One region of the Faecalibacterium sp. IP-3-29 genome, then DNA from elsewhere that is predicted to be linked to it. Evidence: riboswitches for the same ligand, from Rfam matches in the RefSeq annotation. Region 1 holds a riboswitch; the other holds the start of a gene.

Region 1 (10,089 bases):
CGCAGGCGGTCAAGCGCAGCCGCGCCGACCTGTCGGGCCGCCGCCGTCCGGCCAGCTTCATCTTTGTGGGCCCCACCGGCGTGGGCAAGACGGAGCTGGTGAAGCAGCTGGCAAACCAGCTCTTTGACGGCCCAGACCCCCTGATCCGGCTGGATATGAGCGAGTATATGGAGAAGTACGCGGTGTCCCGCATGATCGGTTCCCCTCCGGGCTATGTGGGCTACGAGGAGGCGGGTCAGCTGACTGAAAAGGTCCGCCGCCGCCCGTACAGCGTGGTGCTGTTCGATGAGATCGAAAAGGCCCACCCCGATGTGATGAATATCCTGTTGCAGATCCTGGACGAGGGCAAGATCAACGATGCCCAGGGCCGCACCGTGGATTTCTCCAACACCGTCATCTGCATGACCTCCAATGCGGGCAGCAGCGACCAGACCACCGCAAGTCTGGGCTTCAACCGTAGCGAGGAGGAACGGAACGAGGAGAAGAGCCGCAAGGCACTGAGCCAGTTCCTCCGCCCTGAGTTTTTGGGCCGCGTGGATGAGGTCATCACCTTCAAGCCGCTGAGCGAGGAGACCCTGCAGGGCATTGCCGCCCTGATGCTGGACGAGTACAAGCCCAGTATGGAGGCCAAGGGCATTGCCTACAGCTATACCCCGGCAGCACTGGCAGCGCTGGTGCACAAGAGCCAGGGCGGCAAGTTTGGTGCCCGCGACCTGCGCCGGACCATCCGCAAGGCTGTGGAGGACCCCGCCGCTGAAAAGATCATCGACGGCACCCTTGTTTCCGGCTCCACCCTGACCGTGGATGCTGAGAACGATGAGATCGTGCTGAAATAAAGAGCAAACAGAAAGCCGCTGCACAGCGTAACAACTGTGCAGCGGCTTTTGTAGTGTATAAAACCTCTCAGCCGTCTGCGGCGGCAGCTCCCCTGATAGGGGAGCCAAGCCCTGTGGGAGAGGTTACTCCACGCTGACCGGCACCTCCGGCTTGTTGGCGGTACGGGCGCTCGTGCGGCCCTCGGGAATGATCTCGCCTGCGGCGGTCAGGCTGAGCTTGGCCAGGGTCGGGCCCACCAGCTCGTACACCAGCACCGAGAAGAGCACCACGTTGCGCACCATGTGGCCGTCGGAAAGCTCGGCAGCCTCGGCGGCCATGCCCAGCGCCACACCGGCCTGCGGCAGCAGGGTGATGCCCAGATACTTCTGGATCTTCTCACTGCAGCAGGTGGCCTTGCAGCTGACATAGGAGCCGGAGATCTTGCCCAGAGAGCGGGAAGCAATATAGACGGCACCAATGAGCAGGACCATGGGGTTTGCAAGGATGTTCAGATCCAGCTCCGCGCCGGACAGCACGAAGAACAGGATGTTCACCGGGCTTACCCAGCGGTCCAGGCGGTCCATCAGCTCATCGGAAGTGGGGCAGATGTTGCAGAACACGGTGCCGGTCATCATGCAGACCAGCAGCAGCGAGAAGCTGCAGTGGATGGGGCCGACCTCAAAGCTGACCATGGAAAGGCCCACCGTCAGCAGCACAAAGGCCACCGAAAGGCTCATGCGCTTGGAGCGGGAGTGGAAGTAGATCTCCAGCTGGTTGAGCAGCAGACCGGCCAGCGCGCCCAGGCCCAGGCTGAGTACGATCTCCACCAGAGGCTCCAGAAGGATGCTGATGGGGTCGATGCGGCCCTGTTCCAGCGCGGTTGCGATGCCGAAAGAGGCTGAGAAGAGCACCAGACCCACGGCATCGTCAATGGCGACCACCATCAGCAGCAGGCGGGTCAGGGGACCGCTTGCCTTGTACTGCTTGACCACCATCAGGGTGGCGGCAGGGGCTGTGGCAGAGGCGATGGCACCCAGCGTGATGGCCGATGCCATTGAGATGACATCCGGCCGGGCAAAGTGCAGGGCCACCAGAGCGATATCCACCAGCACGGTGGTGATAACGGCCTGCAGGATGCCCACAGTAACCGCCTGCCTGCCCATGTTCTCCAACACGCTGAGCCGGAACTCGTTGCCGATGACAAAGGCGATGAAGCCCAGTGCCACCTGTGTGATGATGCCGTAGCTCTCGACCTGTGCAAGGCTCCCGAAGCCGAAGCCCCAGCCGCTCAGGCCCAGCCGACCCAGAAAGAAGGGGCCCAGCAGAAGCCCCGCCACCAGATAAGAGGTGACAGCCGGCAGACGGACCGCTTTCGCTGCACGGGATGCCAACAGGCCTGCAATGAGTGAAAGAGACATGCAGATGAGCAATTGCTCCATAAAATAAGATCCTCCTGAGAAATTAAGATACGTTAAAAAGTATATCTTATCTGAGGAGGAAAAGCAACATTTGTTAATTGAATTTAAAAATCTTCTGTGCAAGGCGGTAACCGCCCAGCACGAGCTTGTCGCCCTTGGGGATCTTCAGGTTGGTCACGCCGCCAAAGCCGTAGCGGATGGAGCGGTAGACTCCGGCACTGGTGTGTGCCTTGAGGTAGGCCCACAGTTCGTTCTCCTTCTGCTTTGCGGCGGCACTGCCGTCCAGCAACAGGAAGATGTCGCTGATGGCCATCATCATGGAGAGGTAGTGCAGCATATAGCTGCGCAGCTTCTTCTGGCCCTTGAGGGCATCCAGGTCCTGGCAGTCGATCATGTGGCGGGTCACCCGCAGCTGCTGGTCCACCCGCTTGACCATCACACTCTCGTTCACGCTCTGGTCGGCCCGGCCGATGAAGTAGCGGTACAGGTCCAGATCCATATAGTACATGCTCTTGACAAAGGGCAGGGGCTGGTAGACAAAGATGTTGTCCACATAGAAGGTGTGCTTGGGCAGCACCATGCCGCAGTCCCGCAGCACCTGTGTGCGGTACATCACCGAGTGCATCAGCAGGTTCTGGTCGGGCCGGAAGTGGCCGACATGCGTCCAGTTGAACAGTCGGTTCTGGGGGAACACGTTGGTGTAGCGCACGGTGTGGCTGGTGTTGTCCTCCACATGCTCGTAGACATAGTTGCAGATCATCAGGTCAGGCGCGGTGCCCCGGGCAGTCAGCGTGTTCAGCTTGGCCAGCACGGTCCTGAGGGCTGCTTCGTCCAGCCAGTCGTCGCTGTCCACTACCTTGTAATACAGGCCGGTGGCGTTGCGGATGCCCTGATTCACGCCCTCGCCGTGGCCGCCGTTCTCCTGATGGATGGCCTTGACGATGGTGGGACATTTGGCAGCGTACTCATCGCAGATGGCGGGGGTGTCATCCCTGGTGGAACCATCGTCCACCAGGATGATCTCGGCCTGCTCCCCGGCGGAGAGCAGGGTCTCGATGCAGTGGCGCATATATGCCGCCGAGTTGTAGCACGGGACGGCGAAAGTGATCAATTTCTGAGCCATACAAAATACTCCTTTGCTCTTTTCCGGCAGATGCGCAAGGCAGGGGCCGGGATGGAGATATGTACCCATATTATAGCATTTTTGTGCAGGAAATGCTATCGAACGTGGGAAATGTCAGAGATGTTTTACAATTATCCGGGAAGTTGTGGTATACTGATTGGGTTATAAACCTCTCAGGCCGCTTTGTGTCCAGCTCCCCTGGTAGGGGAGCCAAGACTTGCCTCTCCTACTAGGAGAGGTGGCATTGCGAAGCAATGACGGAGCGGTTTTGTATGGATAGGAGGAACCATGGAAAGTCCGCATAGTATTCTGAAAAAAGTCTTTGGCTACGACAGCTTCCGCCCGGGTCAGGAGGAGATCGTCTCCCGCCTGCTGGCCGGGCAGGATGTGCTGGCCGTGATGCCCACAGGTGCGGGCAAGTCCATCTGCTATCAGGTGCCGGCCCTGCTGCTGCCGGGCGTCACCATCGTGGTCTCGCCGCTGGTGAGCCTGATGAAGGATCAGGTGGGGGCGCTGGTACAGGCAGGTGTGGCGGCAGCTTTCCTGAACAACAGCCTGACGGACAACCAGAAGGCCCTGATGCTCCGCCGCGCCCGGGAGGGGTGGTATAAGATCATCTATGTGGCTCCGGAGCGGCTGGAGATGCCGGGTTTCCAGCGGTTTGCGCAGGAGCGGGAGATCAGCATGGTCACGGTGGACGAGGCCCACTGCATCAGTCAGTGGGGGCAGGACTTCCGCCCCAGCTACCTGCGCATCAAGGCGTTTGTGGACAGCCTGCCCAAGCGCCCGGTGGTGGGAGCCTTTACGGCCACCGCCACGGCCCATGTGCGGGAGGACATCCGCACCCATCTGGAACTCCACACCCCCTACGAGGTGACCACCAGCTTCGACCGGCCCAACCTCTATTTTGCCACCCGCAGGGCTCTGCCCAGCGAGAAGCCCAAAGTTCTGCTCGACCTTGTGCTCAGGGAGCGGGACAATGCGGGCATCATCTATTGCAGCACCACCCGGCAGGTGGACGAGACCACCCGCCTGCTGCAGAGCCGGGGAATCCGTGCGGCAGCCTACCACGCCAAACTGGATGCGGATACCCGGCGGCAGAATCAGGACGATTTCCTCTATGACCGGGTGCAGATCATGGTGGCGACCAATGCCTTCGGCATGGGCATCGATAAGCCAAACGTCCGGTTCGTCATCCATTATAATATGCCCAAGGATCTGGAGAGCTATTATCAGGAGGCGGGCCGCGCGGGCCGTGACGGGGAGCCAGCCCGCTGCACCCTGCTCTATTCCGGCACCGATGTGCGCACCATCCGGTTCTTCATCGACAAGGAGATGGAGGCTGACAACGGCCTGCCTGCGGATGTCAAGGCCGAAGCGGCACGCAAGGCAGAGGAACGGCTCAAGTACATGACCTTCTACTCCACCACACCGCGCTGCCTGCGGGGGTATCTGCTGAGCTACTTCGGCGAGGCCGCGCCCCAGAAGTGCGAGAACTGTTCCAACTGTCTGCTGGCAGCACAGGCTGCCGAACAGGTGGAGGAGCAGGCGGCACAAGCCCGCCAGCGCGCCGCGGCCAGTGCAAAGCGGTTGGCCTCGGCCTCCCGCCGCCGTGCCGACGAAGATGCCCTCAGCGAAGCAGACGAGAAGCTGCTGGCTGCCCTCTATGCCCTGCGTAAGCGGCTGGCCGCAAAGCAGAAGCTCCCTGCCTATATGGTGTTCAATGATTCCACCCTCCGCCAGATGGCGCTGAAAAAGCCCCTGAGCGTGGAGGAACTGCTCAATATCCCGGGTGTGGGCGAGAAAAAGGCCGCCCGCTATGGGCAGGAGTTCCTGAGTGTCATTGAGGATATGGTAAGTTCAAGGTAACATAAAACAGAAAGGAAAAACCGGAAATGCCGCTCTGGGCTGAAAAGCTCGGGCGGCATTTCTGGTTTCGTCACTCTTTGACGGCCTCACCCTCTCAGTCTCGCTATCGCTCGACAGCTCTCCCGAAGGGAGAGGTGGCATTGCGCAGCAATGACGGAGAGGGCCACCCCCCATCCCAGTCAAACTACACTAAAAAATAGACTATATTTGTAACATATTCCGAACATGACAAAAACACTTGATTTATATGTAGGGGGGGGGGGGTATAATAGGATGTGCAAGAGCACCCCCGCAAAACAGAAGAATTGGCAAACCAGCCGGAAGGCTGCGACGCAAAGCTAAAGGGCCCAGACCGGGCAACCAGCTGCACTTCCCAAGAAGTACATCCACAGCGCCACACCAGCCTTTCGGGGCAGGTGCGGCGCTTTTTTACGTTTGCGGTGGGTGCAATACACATTTGGGGTAGACTCTAAAGGAGGAATCACAATGAAACTCAAACGACTTGTCAGCGCCATTCTGGCCGTTGGCATGGCTTTGACAATGCTGCCCACGGCGGCGTTTGCGGCAGATAAACCTACGTATGTGAATCATCTTAGTTTTATTGGTGACCAGCCGGATACCAAAGGGAAAAATGCGGTTAATGGTATGATCATTGTTGATCATGCCTATAATTGGTCATGGTCAGGTAGTGATGCGTCATCATATAAATTAAATTTCACTGCTACTTTTGATCCTAATGAAGTCAATGCTGAAGTGCCAAATACTATCCCATGTGAGGTTCGCAACCAAGCTGGAATAATCAAAGATGGCATCTTTCAGAAATGTGTTTATAACTTTTCAACGATTGAGAATGGACAATTCGAATCGATCGATGCACGTTCATCTGGAATAGTGAAAGGTGGATATATCAAGAATTACACTTCTACTGTATCTGATAACACAGAGTTCGAGAATGGAATTGTCTACGGAAGCTTTGAAATGACAAAGGGAACGCTTACCGGTGGTCTGATTTGCCAGCTTCCGGATAATTTTACATCGACGACATATCAGTATCTGAAAGCACCCGGATGCTCGATTATTCCGGTGATTCCTAACCTTCCGGAGGATGTTGTCTTTAATGAAAGTGTTTATATGGTAGGTAAGAATCAGCCCCATACTTTCAAAGTTATCGCTACTTCCAAGACATTCCGTAATTGGAATTATGACGAAAGCCTTTCTCCTTATATTATTAAAATTGATGATAAGACGCTTCAGGTTACAGTGCCTGATACAGGAAATATCTATATTGAGGCCGCTGTTGATAAGGTTCCGCTTTCGGAGAATACGATTGGTCTTGTTGATGGCAAAATAGTTCCCGTGGATAAAGACGGCGAACTTTACTCTGGTAGCGAACATGATGGGTGGATTTATGATTCTAATACAAACACTTTAACCATTAAAGAGAAGTGTGATGATGGTACTGATAGTATCGTTGATTTAGGAAATACAGAGGTCGATTGGAATATCAAAAATTTCGGCATCATCAATGGGGGTATTTTTATCTCTGAAAATCCGTCTGAGGGCACTCTTAGAAACGAAGAAACCGGCAAGATTGAGGGTGGGAAATTTAATACTTCTGTAAGAAACTTCGGAACTATCGATGACGGTATATTTAATTTCAGCGTAAGCAATTATGGCACAGTAAATAATGGTACATTTACCGATCGCTATTCAAATGCCTCTGTATCCAAAACAAATCCAGATAATACTGTTACTAAAAATTACGGATTTACTAATGGCGGTATTTTTTCACGATATGCAAGCTTCGACAATCAGCCCGACATTAAACTCAGCTGGGTCACTCTGAACAACTGCACCGCCAACGGCATCTCCGGCTTGGTGGGCGTTGTGGGCAACCAGACCCTGAACGTGGAAGCAGATGCAACCTCCTGGACCGGCTGGGAAGTCACTGCCGACCCGAGCTATGAAGAAGCAATCACCAAGCAGGTGGGCAATACCACTGCATTTGACCTGACCTTGAACGGCGACGACGAGTGGAGCGTTACCCTGACCGCACAGGTCAAGGAAGGCTACTACCGGATGAGCCTGACCGATGGCACCGCCACCAATGCCGACGGCACAGAGATCACCTCTGCCAAGGCAGGCGATACCGTCAAGCTGACCGCTGCCGATGCCCCGGAGGGCATGGTGTTCGACCGCTGGGAGATTTCCCCTGCGGATGTGGCTCTGACGCTGGAAGAGGGCGGTTTTGATTCCCATGCCGCCACTGCAAGCTTCAAGATGCCTGCACAGACTTTGAGCATCCGTGCGATGTACCGGATGGCCGACCAGCCCGAGGAACCCAACGTTCTGGGCACCGTTGCCATGGTGGCAACCGCCGGTGTGGGCGCTGCTGTGGTTGGTTATACCGGCTACATGATCGGCACCGAGCTGTATCTGAACACTGTCCTGCCCGATGGTGTGGCCATCCCGCAGAACACCGCCGAACTGGCAAAGCTGGTCTGGACTGAAGCCGGAAAGCCTGCCCCTGCCGCTGTGATGGCTCCCGATGCCACCGATGAACAGAAGGCTCTGACTTGGGCCATCGAGAACCAGCTCATCTCCGCCGATAAGGCCGCAGACGCTTCTGTGAGCCGCTGGGAAGTTATCCAGACTTGGAATAAGGCGCAGGAGATGAAGGGGTAAGATATCCTTCGTACAACCTCTCAGTCGCCTGCGGCGACAGCGTACGGGTTGCGGCTCCCAGCGTCCGCATCGTGCAAGGTTTTGCACTTGCGTCCTGCTGGCCGCTGCCCCAACAACTCCTCCCTGCTTCCGCCACTGGCGGCGGTCGTCGTCGTTGCCTTACTAGGGGAGGTGGCATTGCGCAAGCAATGACGGAGAGGGTGAGGATGCTAACCAATCAAGCCATTCACTGATTATATTCCCAAAACCGGAAATGCCGCCCTGAGCCGTAAAAAGCTCAGGGCGGCATTTCTGGTTATTTGCGGTTTTCTTTACATGGTGTGTGTCGCAAAGACTTTTTCGTCCTCCCACCAGACGGGGGCCTTTGCGGCAAGGCTTTTGGGCACATCCAGAAGCCGCTGGTTGGAGCTGCCCCGGAAGCGCAGGGAGATATCGTGCAGGGCTTCCACAAAGCGGCCATCCACCAGAACATCCAGCAGACTCAGCAGCTCATCGGTGACCTCACAGCGGGCCGGGCAGGGAACACTGCCGGTCAGCTGCTCCCAGGTGTAACCGGAATAGCACCAGACGCTCTTATCCGGGTACAGCGCCCTGAAGCTGCGGACAAAGGGCAGCAGCTCCCGCTGATTCTCCGGCTCAAAAGGCTCACCACCCAGCAGGGAGATGCCTGCAATATAGTCGGGCTGGCAGGATGCAAAGATCTCGTTGCGCACAGCCTTGTCGAAAGGCTGACCGTACCCGAAATCCCATGCCACCTCGTTGAAGCAGCCCGGGCAGTGGTGCCTGCAGCCCGAAACAAAGATGCTGGTGCGCACCCCCGGCCCGTTGGCAATGTCGTAATACTTAATTGTTGCGTAATTCATAGATAAAACTCCATATAAAAAGCTCCCCCTCTCGGGGGAGCTGTCAATGCGAAGCGTTGACTGAGAGGGTTACAGATGCAGCACCCGATCCTTGATCTCCTGTGTCCGGCCCTGGTTCCAGAACTGGGTGCCGATATAACCGCAGGTGCGGCGGGCAACGTTCAGCTTGTTCTGGTCACGGTTGCCGCACTTGGGGCACTCCCACACCAACTTGCCGTCATCCTCAACGATCTTGATCTCTCCATCGTAGCCGCAGCACTGGCAGTAATCGGACTTGGTGTTCAACTCGGCATACATGATGTTGTCGTAGATGAACTGCAGCACGCTTATCACGGCCTCCAGATTGTCCTGCATGTTGGGCACTTCCACATAGCTGATGGCACCGCCCGGGGACAGCTTCTGGAACTCGCTCTCAAACTTGAGCTTGGTGAAGGCATCAATGGGCTCCGAAACATGGACGTGGTAGCTGTTGGTGATATAGTTCTTATCGGTGATGCCGGGCACGATGCCGAACCGCTTCTGCAGGCACTTGGCAAACTTGTAGGTGGTGGATTCCAGCGGGGTGCCGTAGAGAGAGTAATCCATATTCTCGGCCTTCTTCCACTCGGTGCACTTGTCGTTCATGTGCTGCATCACGCTCAGGGCAAAAGGCTTGGCACCGGCATCGGTGTGGCTCTTGCCGGTCATATACTTCACGCACTCATACAGACCAGCGTAGCCCAGGCTGATGGTGGAATAGCCGCCAAAGAGCAGCTTGTCGATCTTCTCGCCCTTCTTCAGGCGGGCCAGTGCGCCGTACTGCCACAGAATGGGGGCGGCATCGCTGGGGGTGCCCATCAGGCGCTGATGGCGGGCCTGCAGTGCCTTGTGGCAGAGAGCCAGACGTTCGTCAAAGATCTTCCAGAACTTCTCGAAGTTGCCGCCGGAAGAAAGGGCTACATCCACCAGATTGATGGTGACAACACCTTGATTGAAGCGGCCGTAGTATTTGGGCTTGCCGGTCTCGGGGTCCACATAGGGAGTCAGGAAGCTGCGGCAGCCCATGCAGGTGTAGCAGTGGCCTTCGCCATTTTTGTCCACCTTGAGCTCGAGCATCTTCTTCTCAGAGATGTAGTCGGGCACCATCCGCTTGGCAGTGCACTTGGCAGCCAATTCGGTCAGGTAATAATAAGGAGTGCCGGGGCGGATGTTGTCCTCTTCCAGCACATAGATCAGCTTGGGGAAGGCGGGGGTGATCCAGACACCGGCCTCGTTCTTCACGCCCTGATAGCGCTGACGGATGGTCTCCTCGATGATGATGGCAAGGTCGGCCTTT
Region 2 (5,990 bases), 920 kb from region 1:
GGGGTGTAATCGATCTTGAAGTCGCCGGTCTGGATGATCGTTCCGGCGGGGCTGTCAATGGCAAAGGCCACGGAATCGGGGATGGAGTGGTTGACATGGATGGGCTCCACGGTAAAGCAGCCCAGCTTGATCTTCTGTTTGGGGGTGATCTCCACGAACTTGGTCTTGCCCGCCAGACCAAACTCCTCCAGCTTGTTCCGGATGAGGCCGCAGGTCAGCCGGGTGCCGTAGATGGGCAGATCAAACTTCTGCAGCAGGTAGGGAATGCTGCCGATGTGGTCTTCGTGGCCGTGGGTGATGAGCAGGCCCTTGATCTTGTCCTTATTCTGCACCACAAAAGTAAAGTCAGGGATGACCATGTCCACGCCGTACATCTCACTGTCCGGGAATACAAGGCCGCAGTCCACAATGATCATATCCCCGTTGCACTCATACACGGTCATGTTCTTGCCCACTTCGCCCAGACCGCCCAGCGGGTAGATGTGGATGGGCACAGCGGCCTCCTTGGGCTGCTGAGAACGGCGGGGCCGCCGGTTATAATAAGGGCGGCGGGTGCGGGTACGCTTTTCCCCACCGGATTCACTGTTTCTGTTCGGATTGTTCTGAGCCTGAGCCGGGTTCTGTTCTTTGACCTGTGCCATGCGGTACCTCCAAAATCAATTACAAAACGCAGGCACACCCCTTTGCGAGCGGCCTGTCTGTTGTGAAGGAGCAGCAAGCGCACCGCCGCTCCCATCGAAACCATCGTATAGAATTTTTCGCTTCCATGCCCGTTTTCGGCACTGGGATGGCCGGAACGGAGTAATTTCTGCCCTGTCAGTCCATCTGTTCGATGCGACCGCGGCACTGCCCCGTTCCGGCCGGACACACCGCACCGGTGCGCCCCTATACGCATTTTGTTACAAACAGTATAGTATTTCTTGTCCACTTTGTCAATTCAAAGCTTTGCCGGAAAAGCCGGGGATGATACGTTTTCCTCTTGACAGAACCGGAAAAATAGCTCTAAATAGAGGTATCCAAAAATTCAAGTTCCGGGAGAAACAGATGAAACAAGTCGAAGTTTACACCGATGGCGCGTGCAGCGGCAACCCCGGCCCGGGCGGCTGGGGCGCAGTGCTGCGCTACCGCTTCAACGGCAAGGTCTACGAAAAAGAGCTCAGCGGCGGCGATGCTTCCACCACCAACAACCGGATGGAGCTGACCGCCTTTATCGAGGCCCTGCGCCAGCTCAAGGAGCCCTGTGAGGTGCGGCTGTGCTCTGACAGCCAGTACGTCATCAACGGGCTGGAAAAGGGCTGGGCCAGGGGCTGGAAGCGCCGGGGCTGGAAAAAGTCCGACGGCTCCCCTGCCCTGAACCCCGACCTGTGGGAACAGGCATTGGAGCAGGAAGCCCGGCACAAGATCACCTATGTCTGGGTCAAGGGCCATGCAGGCCACCCGGAAAACGAGCGCTGCGACCAGCTGGCCGTGGCACAAAGTCAGGCACACGGAGGGAGACAGGGACGATGAGCGATACATTTCTGCCCGGCAGCGGGTTCGATACCTATGAACAGCAGGACAAGGTGCTGGTGGGCCTGTGCGGCGGCACGGGCTGCAAAGCAGCTGTCCGCATTTTACAGCAGCAGGGCTTTGCGGTGATGGGCGCTGTGGTGCGTCTGTGCACCGATGACCCCGTTGTGGATGCCGCCAGGGAAGCCGCCAAGGCTCTGGGCATCGAGTGCATCACCCTGAATGCCAGCGAACTGGCCAGCCAGCTGGCCGAGGAGACCGCTGCCCCGGCCGACCTGCGCTTCCCCGCCCTGCTGGCGGCGGCTGACCGGCTGGGCATCCAGTACATTGCCACCGGCCACCGCGCCCGGGTAGAGACTGGTGCGGACGGCGTGCACGTCCTCTGCCCTGCCGAAATTGCGGACGAGAGTGTCCGGCTTGCCGCCCTGCCGCAGGAAACGCTGGGCCGGCTCATCCTGCCCTTGGGCGATTTCAGCCCCGAGGATGTGGCTGAGATGGCAGCAGAATAAAAAGCAAAAGAGATGCACCCCGCCTTCCTGAAACCGGTTCAGGGAGCGGGGTGCATCTCTTTTTGCTCTGTTTTATTTTATCGTACAACGCTCAATGGAAGTCATCCGCTTACTTTGCGAAGATCTGGATCCAGTTGTGGCCCCACTGAGAATTGGCATCGTAGTTGTAGCCAAGGCACATATACTTGGCGGCAGGGTCCATGATATTGACACGGTGGCCTTCCGAAGCCATCCAGTCTGCAACGACCTTTTCGGGCGTGGTCTCGCCCCAGGCGGCATTCTCGCCGGTGGCGGTATCAGACACGCCGTACTCTTTCAGCACGGTGAAGCAGTTGGTGCCATCGGGGCGGGTGTGGGAAGCGACCTTTGCCACTTCCTTTGCGCGCTCAGCGTTGACCAGCGCCAGCACTTCCTGTGCGAAACCGTTCTCACTGGTGCCGCGGGCGTAGGTAAAGATCATCACCCAGTAATTGCCGTACTCGCCGCCCTCGTAGTAGCCAATGCCAACGGAGGTGGCATCCTTGTCCAGCATCCGCTCCTTGAAGAAATCGTAGCGATTCCAGGCGGCGACCACGTCCGAAGCATTCTCAGCAGCTGCCCAGTAGTTCTCGCCCACAGAAACATCGTCCACACCGTACTCCGGCAGGATGGTGAACTCGCGGCTGCCATTGGGGCGGTTGTAGGAATAATTGACGGTAAGTTCTTCTGCACGGGCCTGTGCGGCAGCATTCAGTGCGCTGCTGCCCATGCTCAGAGGAGCCACACCGGCCTGTGCACGCTCTGCGTTGACGAGCTGCAGCAGCTCATCGGCCTTGGAAGCTGCGTGTGCGGGCATTGCCAGAACAAACATCAGGCAGATGAATGCGGCGCAGCAGACCAGATTCTTCAGGACTTTCATCGAAGCGTTACGCATGGTGTTGAACCTCTTTTGTGTTGCCCCATGAAAAAAGGTGTCGATTGCTGGTATACTCGGCAATCGACACCTGATGCTTCAGATGAAGGTCACTCAACACCCAATCTCCGCTGTGGAGACCCTCAGGTGATGAGAAGCAACTGGCTGCCATTTTACAGGCCCTATAGCTTTGCGTCACAGCCTTTCGACTGCTTTGCCGAGGATATTCAGTTTTGCGTGCCTTTCTTCTTTTGGGAAGAAATTTGAGAACGAAAAAAGGTGTTGTTCTGCAATACACTCAGCAAAACAACACCTAGAAATTCTAAGCAGGTCACCCAAAGAAAAATTTCTTTGAGAAGCAGCTGGCTGCCATTTTACAGGCCCTGTAGCTTTGCGTCACAGCCTTTCGACTGTTTTGCCGAGAATATTCAATTCACCTTGAGGAACTGTTCCCATTTCCTCGACATTATCCTACCACATCGGGCAGAACCTGTCAACTGTTTTGGAGCAGCTTTCTCAAAAAACTGCTTTTTGAAGAGTTCTTCCGTTATGCCTGCACCTCTGCCGCCTTTTTGCGCAGCTGGTCGAGGTCTGCGGCATCCGGGTGAGCCAGCGCCTTGTCAAAATTCTCGATCAGCATCTCGAGGTTGGGTGCATGGTTGGGCTGCTGCAGCATCTTTTCGTACTGCTGGCGCACAGTCATGGGCATCTTGCCCTGGCACATATAAGTTCCAATGACCGTGTTGCTCTCATCCAGCGACTTCTGCACCGCTGCCAGGATCTGCTCGAAATATTCCGCACTGCCGCCAAAGCCTGCGGTGCCGAACAAAAAGACCTGCTTCCCCTTCAGGGTCTGCAAAAAGGCGGTGAGGGTGTCATCGGCATGGCCCTTGTCCGTCCAGAAGCCGATGTAAAGGGTCTCAGCCTCCAGTGCCTCCGGGGCCGGTGCTCCGAAGTAGGTGCACTCATTCTGGGGCAAGCTTGCGCGAAGGGTGTCGGCCAGCAGGCGGGTGTTGCCGGTCTTGCTGCTGAAAACGATGGCGTAGCTCATGGTCATTCTCCTTTATTATGTTTGATATCAGATGCTTCCCTGTTCTTTTGCGTTCAGGGCATCATAGATACAGCGGGTGCCCTGATGGGCGATCAGGCCGCCCAGGCACTTCTTGTTGCAGCGGACACAGCGGTGGATCTTTGCCGCATTGCCGCTCTGCAGTTTGTTGACCCAGTTGGGGTCGGCCAGCAGCTGGCGGCACATTGCCGCACACTGGATGCGGCCGCTGGCAAGCTGCTGCTCCACAAAATCGGGGTCGTTCAGGCCGCCCACACCGCAGAGCGGCACGCTGGTATACCGGCGCACCTCATCGCAGAACTTGAGGAAGCAGCCGGTCTCCTTGAACTCGGGGTGGCTGGCCGACGGGATGGTATTTTCCAGCGCAGAGTGGTTGGCCAGTGTCACATGGAAGCTGGTCACGCCTGCCTGCACCAGCAGGGGCACGAACACGGCCAGTTCCTCCTCCACCACACCGGCGTTGCCGTAATGGGGGTTCTCCTGCCGGACAGCCAGCTTGTAGTCAATGGCCATGCCGGGCACAGCGGCGTGCACTGCCTTGACAGCTTCCACGGCAAAGCGGGCGCGGCGCTCGGCACTGCCGCCGTATTCATCGGTGCGGTGGTTGAAGATGGCGGAAGAGAAGCTGCCGCACATCCGGTCGCCGTGCACCTGCACCATGTCAAAGCCCGCCTGCTTTGCCAGCACAGCAGCCTTGCCAAAGCCCGCGATGATCTGATGGATCTTTTTCTGGGACATCTTGGTGATGTAGGGGCCCACGGCATCGTTCATCCGCTCCCGCAGCTGGTCGGGGGTGATTTTTTTCATCAGCATCCCCGGGATGCACTTGATGATGGACATCATGTCGGTATCGGTCTGGTGGAGCTGGGCGCAGACCTTGCAGCTGTATTTGTGGGCGATCTCGCAGATCTGCTGATAGAAGGCAAAGCCCTTTTTGTCAAACAGGGACTTCTCGAACCGGCTCTTGGCCACCGGCACGTCGCCGATGATGATCATGGCGCAGCCGCCCTTGGCCAGCCGCTCCATCTCCGCCAGATATTCCTCGTCCGAAAGGCCGAAGGTGGTGGGGGCAAAGATAATGCGGTTCTTCAGCTGCATTCCACCGTAATCAATGGGGCTCAGGATGGTGTCGTACATGTTACACACTCTCTTTCCTCGTCCGTGCTGCCTTTTGCAGCAGGCTCAGGAGCTGGTGCTGTTCCTCTTCGGTCAGCCCGCTCAAATTTTGTGCATCCCAATCGAAAAATACCTGGTGGCAGGTCCGGAATGCTCTCTCACCCGCCGGGGTCAGCCCCAAATGATAACTGCGGCCCTGCTTTTCCCGGGTCATAAAGCCATCTTCCACCAGCTTGATCACGCTGCGCTGGCAGTGGCCCCAGTCCAGGTGCAGGTTTTTGGTCATCTCAGCCGGGGTGCAGCCGGGATGTTTGCCCACGTAGATCACAAAATACATCATGCCACAGCTCAGGCCAAACTCCTGCAGCTGCTGGGTGGTGTAGGCTGTGAACTGCTTGTAAAACTCCATCACGTAGAAGGATATGGTCGATTGGATCACTCTTTGCATCTCCTTTACTTGACAAGGTCTAGTATAATCACATTACTTGATAAAGTCAAGTACTTTTTTCAAAAAAATTCTCCCTGCTCCGTATTTCTGTTTCGGGAGCAGGGAGAGAACGATTTTTTGCCTCAGACCAGCGGCATGATATTTTCCGGGGCGGCAGCAAGGCAGGCGGGTGCTTTTGGCGGCGGGGCCGCCAGCGTCTCCTTGGACACCTTCCACCACAGGCGAGTCTCACCGCCGGGCAGGGTGAAGATCATGTTCCAGTCAAAGGGATTCTCACTGGTGGAGACAGCCTGCACCGGCAGGCTGTTGGGGGTGCCGGGAGCGCAGGGCGCAAAATCATGGGCGCGAATGCCCACGGCACGGCAGCCCTCGGGCACCGGCAGAGCCACGGTCAGCGGCTGTTCCCAGCCCGCCAGATGAACGGTATGCTCCCCCACCCGGGTGCAG

The links. A riboswitch is a leader RNA that binds a small molecule or an ion and turns the genes downstream of it on or off. The one in region 1 is predicted to bind cyclic di-GMP.
Region 2: another riboswitch for cyclic di-GMP. It lies ahead of MTP40_RS08395 (CAP domain-containing protein); the one in region 1 lies ahead of MTP40_RS12820 (InlB B-repeat-containing protein).

Annotation. Positions count from the first base shown of each region.
Region 1 covers NZ_CP094471.1:2,685,803-2,695,891, reverse strand. The annotation lists gene MTP40_RS12840 (ATP-dependent Clp protease ATP-binding subunit) at 1-836, shown strand, start outside; gene MTP40_RS12835 (cation:proton antiporter) at 960-2,255, opposite strand; gene MTP40_RS12830 (glycosyltransferase family 2 protein) at 2,329-3,357, opposite strand; gene MTP40_RS12825 (RecQ family ATP-dependent DNA helicase) at 3,646-5,226, shown strand; cyclic di-GMP riboswitch class I at 5,524-5,598, shown strand; gene MTP40_RS12820 (InlB B-repeat-containing protein) at 5,713-7,911, shown strand; gene nrdG (anaerobic ribonucleoside-triphosphate reductase activating protein) at 8,223-8,774, opposite strand; gene nrdD (anaerobic ribonucleoside-triphosphate reductase) at 8,844-10,089, opposite strand, start outside.
Region 2 covers NZ_CP094471.1:1,764,050-1,770,039, forward strand. The annotation lists gene MTP40_RS08380 (ribonuclease J) at 1-641, opposite strand, end outside; gene rnhA (ribonuclease HI) at 1,045-1,509, shown strand; gene MTP40_RS08390 (hypothetical protein) at 1,506-2,018, shown strand; gene MTP40_RS08395 (CAP domain-containing protein) at 2,128-2,931, opposite strand; cyclic di-GMP riboswitch class I at 3,064-3,139, opposite strand; cyclic di-GMP riboswitch class I at 3,265-3,340, opposite strand; gene bilS (flavodoxin family protein BilS) at 3,458-3,961, opposite strand; gene bilR (bilirubin reductase) at 3,989-5,116, opposite strand; gene bilQ (bilirubin utilization transcriptional regulator BilQ) at 5,118-5,543, opposite strand; gene MTP40_RS08415 (sulfate/molybdate ABC transporter ATP-binding protein) at 5,666-5,990, opposite strand, start outside.